Regions from separate parts of the Streptomyces sp. NBC_01723 genome, predicted to be linked through region 2. Evidence: riboswitches for the same ligand, from Rfam matches in the RefSeq annotation. Region 2 holds a riboswitch; each other region holds the start of a gene.
What was found. Region 2 has a riboswitch for cyclic di-AMP ahead of OIE75_RS22170 (transglycosylase SLT domain-containing protein). Riboswitches for the same ligand answer to the same signal wherever they lie in the genome.
Positions count from the first base shown of each region.

Region 1: linked by a shared signal. The riboswitch ahead of OIE75_RS35650 (M23 family metallopeptidase) and the one ahead of OIE75_RS22170 (transglycosylase SLT domain-containing protein) in region 2 are both predicted to bind cyclic di-AMP.
Region 3: linked by a shared signal. The riboswitch ahead of OIE75_RS23115 (C40 family peptidase) and the one ahead of OIE75_RS22170 (transglycosylase SLT domain-containing protein) in region 2 are both predicted to bind cyclic di-AMP.
Region 4: linked by a shared signal. The riboswitch ahead of OIE75_RS27755 (M23 family metallopeptidase) and the one ahead of OIE75_RS22170 (transglycosylase SLT domain-containing protein) in region 2 are both predicted to bind cyclic di-AMP.

Region 1 is NZ_CP109171.1:7,614,648-7,616,840, reverse strand. Features, by position in the region: gene OIE75_RS35650 (M23 family metallopeptidase) at 192-1,112, opposite strand; cyclic di-AMP (ydaO/yuaA leader) riboswitch at 1,115-1,274, opposite strand; gene OIE75_RS35645 (tyrosine-protein phosphatase) at 1,701-2,193, shown strand, end outside.
Region 2 is NZ_CP109171.1:4,776,356-4,778,548, forward strand. Features, by position in the region: gene OIE75_RS22165 (HAD family hydrolase) at 1-318, shown strand, start outside; gene OIE75_RS22170 (transglycosylase SLT domain-containing protein) at 334-825, opposite strand; cyclic di-AMP (ydaO/yuaA leader) riboswitch at 829-984, opposite strand; gene OIE75_RS22175 (polyprenyl synthetase family protein) at 1,552-2,193, shown strand, end outside.
Region 3 is NZ_CP109171.1:4,961,164-4,963,356, reverse strand. Features, by position in the region: gene pcrA (DNA helicase PcrA) at 1-974, opposite strand, end outside; cyclic di-AMP (ydaO/yuaA leader) riboswitch at 1,206-1,381, shown strand; gene OIE75_RS23115 (C40 family peptidase) at 1,388-2,193, shown strand, end outside.
Region 4 is NZ_CP109171.1:5,988,243-5,990,435, forward strand. Features, by position in the region: gene OIE75_RS27750 (M16 family metallopeptidase) at 1-379, shown strand, start outside; cyclic di-AMP (ydaO/yuaA leader) riboswitch at 571-733, shown strand; gene OIE75_RS27755 (M23 family metallopeptidase) at 746-1,510, shown strand; gene OIE75_RS27760 (GntR family transcriptional regulator) at 1,711-2,193, shown strand, end outside.

The DNA.
Region 1 (2,193 bases), 2.8 Mb from region 2:
TCTTCGAATCGTCTGCCACATCGGGTCATGATTCACCTTGGAATGTGACCTACGCGACCGTAGGCAGGGGTTGACGGTCGGTGAGAAAGGCCACGCCTAAAGGCTTGGTCAATTGCGGAATACACCGAAGGCCGGACCCGGGGATCGGGGTCCGGCCTTCGGTGGCGTGGGGGCCGCGCCCTGGCCGTGCGTCAGAGAGAGACGCCGTGCGAACGCAGGAACGCGACCGGGTCGATGTCCGACCCGTAGTCCGGCGTGGTGCGGATCTCGAAGTGCAGGTGCGGACCGGTCACGTTGCCGGTGGCACCCGAGAGGCCGACCTGCTGGCCCGCCGTCACCGACTGGCCGGCGGAGACGGAGAGGGAGGAGAGGTGGGCGTACTGGGCGTAGTGGCCGTCGGCGAGCTGGATGACGACCTGGTTGCCGTACGCACCGCCGGGGCCGGCGGAGACGACGGTGCCCGCACCGACGGCCTTGAGCGGGGTGCCGGTCGGGACGACGAAGTCGGTGCCGGTGTGGTAGCCGCTGGACCACATGCTGCCGGACTGGTGGTACGGGGTACCGACGGTGCCGCCCGCGACGGGGGAGGTGTAGCCGCTGCTGGTGCCGGCGTCCGAGGTGGAGGCCTTCTCGGCGTCCGTGGACTTCTCGGCCGGCTTGGCGGCGGGCTTCTCCGCCTCCGCCGGCTTCTCGGCGGCGGGCTTCTCGGCGGCCGGCTTCTCCGACTGGGCGGCCTTGGCGCCGACCGAGAGCTTCAGGCCGGGGTGGATCAGCGACGGGTCCGAACCGATGGCCTCGCGGTTGTCCTCGTACAGCTTCTTCCAGCCGCCGTCGACGTTCTGCTCATCGGCGATCCGCGAGAGGTAGTCGCCGCTCTTGACGGTGTAGGTCCGCGCGTCCGAGTTCTTCTCGGTGCCACTCGCGGCGGCCTTCTGCGCCGTCGTCGCGACGGACTGCACGGACTGCTCGGAAACGGAGTGCGCGGGGGCGGCGTTGGCGCCGGCGGCCCCTATCAGGGGGAGCGCGAGCACGGCGCCACCGGTTCCGGCGACGGCGATGGTGCGGGTCAGGCGCATGGCCCTGGTACGGCGGTGCTTACCCTTCGCGGGCATGGCGAATTCCTCTCCGGCGCCTGCGAGGTGAGCTGTCGGGTTCGGGCTGGAGATGCCCGGCCGCGCCGAAACGCGGCTTCACCCCAAGCCGTTCCGGGAACCGGAACAGGCATTCGTACCTGTGGGTCCCCCGCTCCTGCCGGGTACGGGTGGTGGATGAGAGTGGGCTCCGGTCGGCGGCAGGATTAGGCGTCCGTCCGGATCGGTGGTGAACGTAAGGGACCAAGACGCACCCGGACAAGCGAAGAGTTCCACCGGAAGGTGTTCCGATTGATCCTTTACTGGTATATCCGGTCACACTCCGTCGATTCGGGGAATGGCGTTTCGAGTGAACGTCCTTGAAAACCGGCTTGATTACGTGAACATGACGGACGACGCACGGTTACGGATATGACGCTGCTCACGCGCCACTTCTCCACCCTTTCGCATTTCGGCGTCAGTTGGAATTAAGGCGTCAATTCGGACAGAAAGCCCGAGGCATCCCTTAATGCCCTGTGGACAACTCATCGGCGCAGACAGGGGATGCCGTATCGTCGAGGCGAGCCCGCCGCCGAGCAGCGTCGGCGGGGCGGAGTGGGAGGAGTCCCCGTGACGCAGCAGGTCCCGTCGACCGAACCCGAGCTGACCGGTGTGCGCAATTTCCGGGACGTCGGCGGACTGCCGGCCGTGGACGGGCGACGGGTGCGGCAGGGCGTGCTGTTCCGCAGCGGCCACCTGGCGCACGCCACCGGGGAGGACGCCGCCTTCCTGGCCACCCTCGGCCTGCACACCATCTTCGACTTCCGCAACGCGGCCGACCAGAAGCTGGAAGGCCCCGACGTCGAGCTGCCGGGCGTGCGCAATGTGAACCTGCCGCTGAGCGACCCGGCCGACGGCGCCGAGTTCTGGAAGATGGTCCGCGACGGCGACCTCCACCAGCTGCACGAGATCCTGGCCGACGGCAAGGGTGCCCAACGGATGATCGCGTCCTACCGCACGATCATCACGGAGCGCACGGCGGAGCACTCCCGGGTTCTGCACGCGCTCGCCGAGGACAGCGTCCCCGCCCTGATGCACTGCGCGGCCGGCAAGGACCGCGCGG
Region 2 (2,193 bases):
GACGAGTTGGCGTCGACGGCGCGCGCGGTGGTCGGCTCCCTCGCGACGGTCACCATGTCGGGGCCCGGCACGGTGGAGCTGCAGCCGTGCGGCATCACCAAGGCGACCGGCCTGGCGCTGGCCGCCGAGCACCTGGGGGTGGGCCGGCGGCACACGATCGCCTTCGGCGACATGCCCAACGACATCCCCATGTTCGACTGGGCGGCGCACGGCGTCGCCATGGCCGGTGCCCACCCCGAACTCAAGGCGGTGGCCGACGAGGTCACGACGACGAACGAGGACGACGGCGTGGCCGTCGTCCTCGAACGGGTCTTCTGAACGTCCCGGTGCGGCTCAGTACGCGCCGAAGACGTTGTCCATCGAGCCGTACCGGTCGGCCGCGTAGTTGCAGGCGGCGGTGATGTTGGCGACCGGGTCGTACGGGTCCCAGGAGGTGCCCTCGACGTGGTACGCCTGGAAGGTCGGGTCGATCACCTGGAGCAGGCCCTTGGACGGGGTGCCGTTGATGGCGTTGATGTCCCAGTTGTTGATGGCGAGCGGGTTGCCGGACGACTCCCGCATGATGTTGCGGTGAATGCCCTCGTACGAGCCGGGGATGCCGTGCTGCGCCATGACGTCGAGCGACTCGCGGATCCAGCCGTCGAGGTTGTCCGGGTACGTGGTCGCCGCCGTGGCGGCCGTCTTGGTGGCGGCCGGGGTGGCCGCGGACGCGCCGGTGGCGCCGATGAGCGGCAGGGCGAGCACCGCGACACCGGTGCCGGCCACGGCGAGCCTGCGGGCGATGCGGGTGGTCCGGGCGTGACGGTTCTGACCGTTGGCAGACATCTGTATCCCTCTCCTGACGCCTGCGAGGTGAGCTGTCGGGTTCGGGCGGGGAGGTGCCCGGCCGCGCCCTGACGGGTACGGCTTCACCCCGAGCCGCTCCGGTGGTGACCGGTGCGGCGACTTACCTGGGTCCCCCGCTCCTGCCGGCGAGTGAGTTGAGTGGATGACTGTGTGTACGGGCGATGGCAGGATTCGGCGTCCGCCCGACAGGCCGGGAACGTATGCGAGAGCACATGTCCGAAACAAGTGCAGGAATCACCCAACGCCCTGTTGACCTTGGTCTGAGGCGTTTGGGGCTCTTGATCCTTTGCGGTTGCCAAGCCTCAACTGGCTTGCGGGACAAAGGGAGGGCGCAGGTTGCGGCGGGGTTGCCCGAGGGTGCTCCGGAGTGAGCCAACTCACGGGCCTCAACAAGCGCGGCAAAACGGGCATTAGTCCCAACTGTGCTCCAACCGGCCCTGGATGCAGAGTGCTTCGCCCGTCCGGTGTTTTCGCGTGCCGCGCGGGCATCCGTTCGGGACCGGGGAGGCGATATTGGTATCGGTCAATATGTGGTCATATCGACCGATCAAAAACATACCGCTCATGATCCGATACCGCCCGGCCTGTAACGGTGGGCGCTAGCGGTGATCGAAAGGTGACCGGATACGCTGACTCGAGTGGTGGCAGCGACCTATCGACAAACCAGGTAATCGCCAGTAGACACCAGCAGACAGGAGACCCCTCGTGACCGTCGTCGGGCCGTTCGGGCTGAGCGTGCGGGACCAGGCTCTGGAAGCCGATGTCCAGGCCGGATTGGTCGCGGTCGAGGAAGGGTTGCTTGAGGCAACCAAAAGCGAGGTGCCCTTCATCACGGAGGCCGCCCAGCATCTGGTGCGGGCCGGCGGCAAGCGGTTCCGGCCGCTCCTTGTGATGCTCTCGGCCCAGTTCGGTGACCCCTATGCCCCCGGGATCGTGCCCTCGGCCGTGGTGGTGGAGCTGACCCACCTGGCCACGCTGTACCACGACGACGTGATGGACGAGGCCGCCGTGCGGCGCGGGGTCGCCAGCGCCAATGTCCGCTGGGACAACTCGGTCGCGGTCCTGACCGGCGACTTCCTGTTCGCCCGTGCCTCCCAGATCCTCGCCGACCTCGGGCCCGAGGCGGTCCGCGTGCAGGCCCTCGCGTTCGAGCGGCTGGTCACCGGCCAGATCCTGGAGACGGCGGGCCCGCAGGACGGCCGGGACCCCGTCGACCACTACCTGGACGTGCTGGGCGGCAAGACCGGCTCGCTGGTGGCCGTCTCCTGCCGGTTCGGCGCGATGATGTCGGGCGCCGACGAGACGGTCGTGGACGTGCTCACCCAGTACGGCGAGCGGCTCGGCGTC
Region 3 (2,193 bases), 180 kb from region 2:
CCCACCACGCACAGCTCGGCGGGCGGGACCTCGGCCTCGGGCGGCACGTCGACCGGGTGCTCGGAGGTGCCGACCAGCTCGCGCACCAGGGCGTACTGGGCGTGGTTGGTGTCCTGGTACTCGTCGACCATGACGTGCCGGAAGCGGCGGTGGTAGTGCTCGGCGACGTCCGGGAAGGCGCGGAGCAGGTTGACCGTCGTCATGATCAGGTCGTCGAAGTCGAGGGCGTTGGCCTCGCGCAGCCGCGACTGGTAGAGCGCGTACGCCTGGGCGAGGGTCTTCTCGAAACCGTCGGCGGCCTGGGCGGCGAAGTCCTCCTCGTCGATCAGCTCGTTCTTCAGGTTGCTGATCTTGGCGCTGAAGGACTTGGGCGGGAAACGCTTGGGGTCCAGGTCGAGGTCGCGGCAGACCAGCGCCATGAGCCGCTTGGAGTCGGCGGCGTCGTAGATCGAGAAGGACGACGTGAAGCCGAGCCGCTTCGACTCGCGGCGCAGGATGCGGACGCAGGCGCTGTGGAAGGTCATCACCCACATCGCGTTGGCGCGCGGGCCCACGAGCTGCTCGACGCGCTCCTTCATCTCACCGGCGGCCTTGTTGGTGAAGGTGATCGCGAGGATCTGGCCCGGGTGGACGCCGCGCTCGGCCAGCAGGTGGGCGATGCGGTGGGTGAGCACGCGGGTCTTGCCGGAGCCGGCGCCGGCCACGATGAGCAGGGGGGAGCCGGAGTGCACCACGGCGGCGCGCTGGTTGTCGTTCAGCCCGTCCAGGAGGGCGGCCGGGTCCAGGGCGGGGCGCGGGGCGCCGTCCCGGTAGTACCGGTCGCGCTCCGGAGGCGCGTCGAACTTCCCGCCGAACAGATCGTGCGGGACCGGCTCCGGTCCGTGACCGTCCTCGGGCGGCGGCGGGGGTTCCTCCTCGTGACCCCGGGGGGTCTGGAGGCTCGCCAGGAAGCTGTCGTCAAAGAGGCTGCTCATCGCTCTCCGAGTCTAGGGCGCCCCACCGACAACCCGGCGCCACCCCGGAAAACGGCCGGGACACCACCCACCGGCACGCCCTGCGACGTGGTGCGACACGAAGAGTGACGCCCGTCGCCGAGGTCACGAAAATGTATCGGGCATATCACCCACCAACCTTCACAGCGGCCACACGAGTTGGCTACGGTGCGGGCAGGCCGAACGACCCCCTCCGGCGAACCTCGCCGGGCCGCGCGGCCTCCGCCGAGTCCGGCGTGCCCGCCACGGCGCCCGGAGCCGGGGACCCAACCGAGAACTTGGGGTGAATCGGCCGCACCGCCCTCCAGAGGACGGTCCGCCGTAGGGCAACCCTTCCGTGCCGCCCGAACCCGACAGCTAACCCGGTAGGCGGAGCACTGGAAGGAGTCGCCTCCTTGGCGTCGCACCGCAAGTCGCGCCCCACCGGTTCACGCGTCACGGGCCTACGGACCCCGGCCCTCGCCACAGCGGCCCTCACCTCCGTCGCCCTGCTGTCCCAGACAGCGAACGCCACCCCGTCGGACGACGACAGGCCGAGCCTCGAAGAGGTCGAGAAGAAGGTCGACGACCTCTACCGCCAGGCGGGGTCGGCCACCGAGAAGTACAACGCGGCCAAGGAGAAGACGGCCAAGCAGCGCAAGAAGGTCGACACCCTCCTCGACGACGTCGCCCAGCGCACCCAGAAGCTCAACGACGCCCGCGAGGAGCTGGGTTCCTTCGCCTCCGCGCAGTACCGCACGGGCACGGCGGTCCCGGAGACGGCGACCTTCCTGCTCGCGGACTCGCCGCAGGAGTACTTCGACCAGAACCAGCTGATGGGCCGGCTCACCGGCCGTCAGAAGACCGCGGTCGACGACTACGTCACGCAGCAGTCCGAGACGATGAAGAAGCGCCGGGAGGCCACCGAGAGCCTGGAGACGCTCACCGGCTCGCAGCAGGACCTGAAGACGGCCAAGTCGACCGTCCAGAAGAAGCTCGCCACCGCGCGTGAGCTGCTGTCGAAGCTGACCGCCGAGGAGAAGGCCCGGCTCGCGGCGATCGAGAGGAAGAAGCAGGAGGAGGCTGCCCGCAAGGCCGCGGAGCTGGCCGAGCAGCAGGCAGCGGAGCGCGAGCGGCGGGAGGAGGCCGCACGGCAGGAGAGCGGCGGTGGCACCTCCTCCGGTTCCTCGGAGTCCGGCGGCAACGGCTCGTCGGGCTCCTC
Region 4 (2,193 bases), 1.2 Mb from region 2:
CGTCGACACCCCGAACACCGGTCCCGCCCTGGAGGACCTGTGGACGGTGCTGCGCAAGCTCGCCGCGGAAGGGCTCACCGACCCCGAGCGCGACGTGGCCGTGCAGAACCTGGTGGGTGTGGCGCCGCTGAAGTACGAGACGGCCGCGGCCGTGGCGAGCACCCTGGCCGACCAGGTCGAGCAGCACCTGCCCGACGACTACCAGGCGACGCTCTACCGTCAACTGGCCGCCACGGGCACCGTGGAGGCCACGGCGGCGGTCGTGAACGCCTTCCCGGTCGACCGGCTGGTGACCGTCCTCGTCGGTGACGCCGCGCAGATCAAGGAGCCCGTCGAGGCCCTCGGTATCGGTGAAGTCACGGTGGTGGCGGCCGAGTAGCGGTACGCGCGGAGGGCGGCCCCGGTGACCGGAGTGTCACCGGGGCCGCCGTTTGTCCGAATTGAGGGAGAGGCTGCCCGTCTGCCCTGTGGCATGCGCTACAAAAACGCTGTTGCGTTTGAGGATTGAAGACAGCCGCGTTTAGCGTCGTCCGGGCTGTTCGTCAGGCAGTGCGCCGCACCCGCGGCACCGGACAGTCATCGCCGAGTCCCCGTACGGCGCGAGCCAGGGGAGCCGGGGACCCACCGTAGTCCCTGGGGTGAATCGGACGCCCGCGCGCAGCGAGGGGGTCCGTAGGAGACCTTCCACCTCCGAACCCGTCAGCTAACCCGGTAGGCGAGAGGGAAGGAAAGGACCAGCCTCTACATGGCGTTCACGCGCGCCACCGGGAAGCACCGGCGTCCCAGCAGGATGCATCGCAGTACCGCCCGCGCGGCGGGTGTCGCGGCCCTCGCCACCACCGGCGTCGTCGGCACCCTCGCGGCTCCGGCGCTCGCCGCCGAGCCCGAGGTGGAGCGGAGCGGAATCACCCCGGTCATCACCATCGGCGACTCCCTGGCCGAGGAGATCGACGCCCAGGCCCTCGCACAGCGGCAGGCCGCCGCGGACGCCGCCGCCCGTGAGGCGGCCCAGGAGGCCGCGCGCGAGCGGGCCGCCGAGGCGGCCAAGGAGGCACGCGAGGCCAAGGAGCGCGCCGCGCGGGAGGCGGAGCGCAAGCGCCTCAACACCTTCGTCCCGCCGATCACCGCGTCCTACGTCTCCACCGCGTACCAGGCGGGCAGCTCCCTGTGGTCCTCCGGCAGCCACACCGGCATCGACTTCCACGCCTCCAGCGGTACGACCGTGCACGCGGTCGGCGTCGGCACCGTCGTCGAGGCCGGCTGGGGCGGGGCGTACGGCAACCAGGTCGTGATCAAGATGCACGACGGCACCTACACGCAGTACGGGCACCTGTCGTCCATCGGCGTCTCCGTCGGCCAGTCGGTCGACCCCGGCCAGCAGATCGGCCTCTCCGGCGCCACCGGCAACGTCACCGGGCCCCACCTGCACTTCGAGGCCCGTACGAGCCCCGAGTACGGCTCGGACATGGACCCCGTCGCCTACCTCCGCTCGCACGGCGTGAACGTCTGACGGCGGACCCCGCGACACCACCCGAAAGCCCCGGCCGTCCGAGCCGGGGCTTTCGGCTTTCCTCGGCGCGCGGCCGCCCGTAGTAGGCCAAAAAACATCCATGAAATCCGCTCCGCCGTCGGAATATCCTCTTGATTGGCCTAGAGTCGCTGGAAACGTCAATCATCGACGTTTCACGGGGATTAAGGCGGAGGTCGGTCATGCGTATTCCGGCGCATTCGGTGTGCACGGCGATCCGGGACGACATCGTCGCCGGCGTCCACGTGCGCGGGGTCCGGCTCACCGAGGAACTCCTCGCCCGCCGCTACGGCGTCTCCCGCGTCCCCGTCCGCGAGGCCCTGCGCACGCTGGAGGCCGAGGGCTTCGTGGTGACCCGGCGGCACGCGGGCGCTTGCGTCGCGGAACCGACAGAGCAGGAGGCCGCCGATCTGCTGGAGACCCGTACGCTCCTGGAGCCCCTCGGCGCCGCCCGGGCCGCCCGCCGCCGGACCGACGCCCACCTCAAGGTGTTGCGCGGCCTGGTCCGCCTGGGGCAGGAACGCGCCAGGCAGGGCAGCGGCGAGGATCTGCGCTCCCTGGGCGGCTGGTTCCACGAGACGCTCGCGCAGGCCGCCGGCAGCCCCTCCCTGACGGCGCTGCTGACCCAGCTGCGCCACAAGATCGCCTGGATGTACGACGTGGAG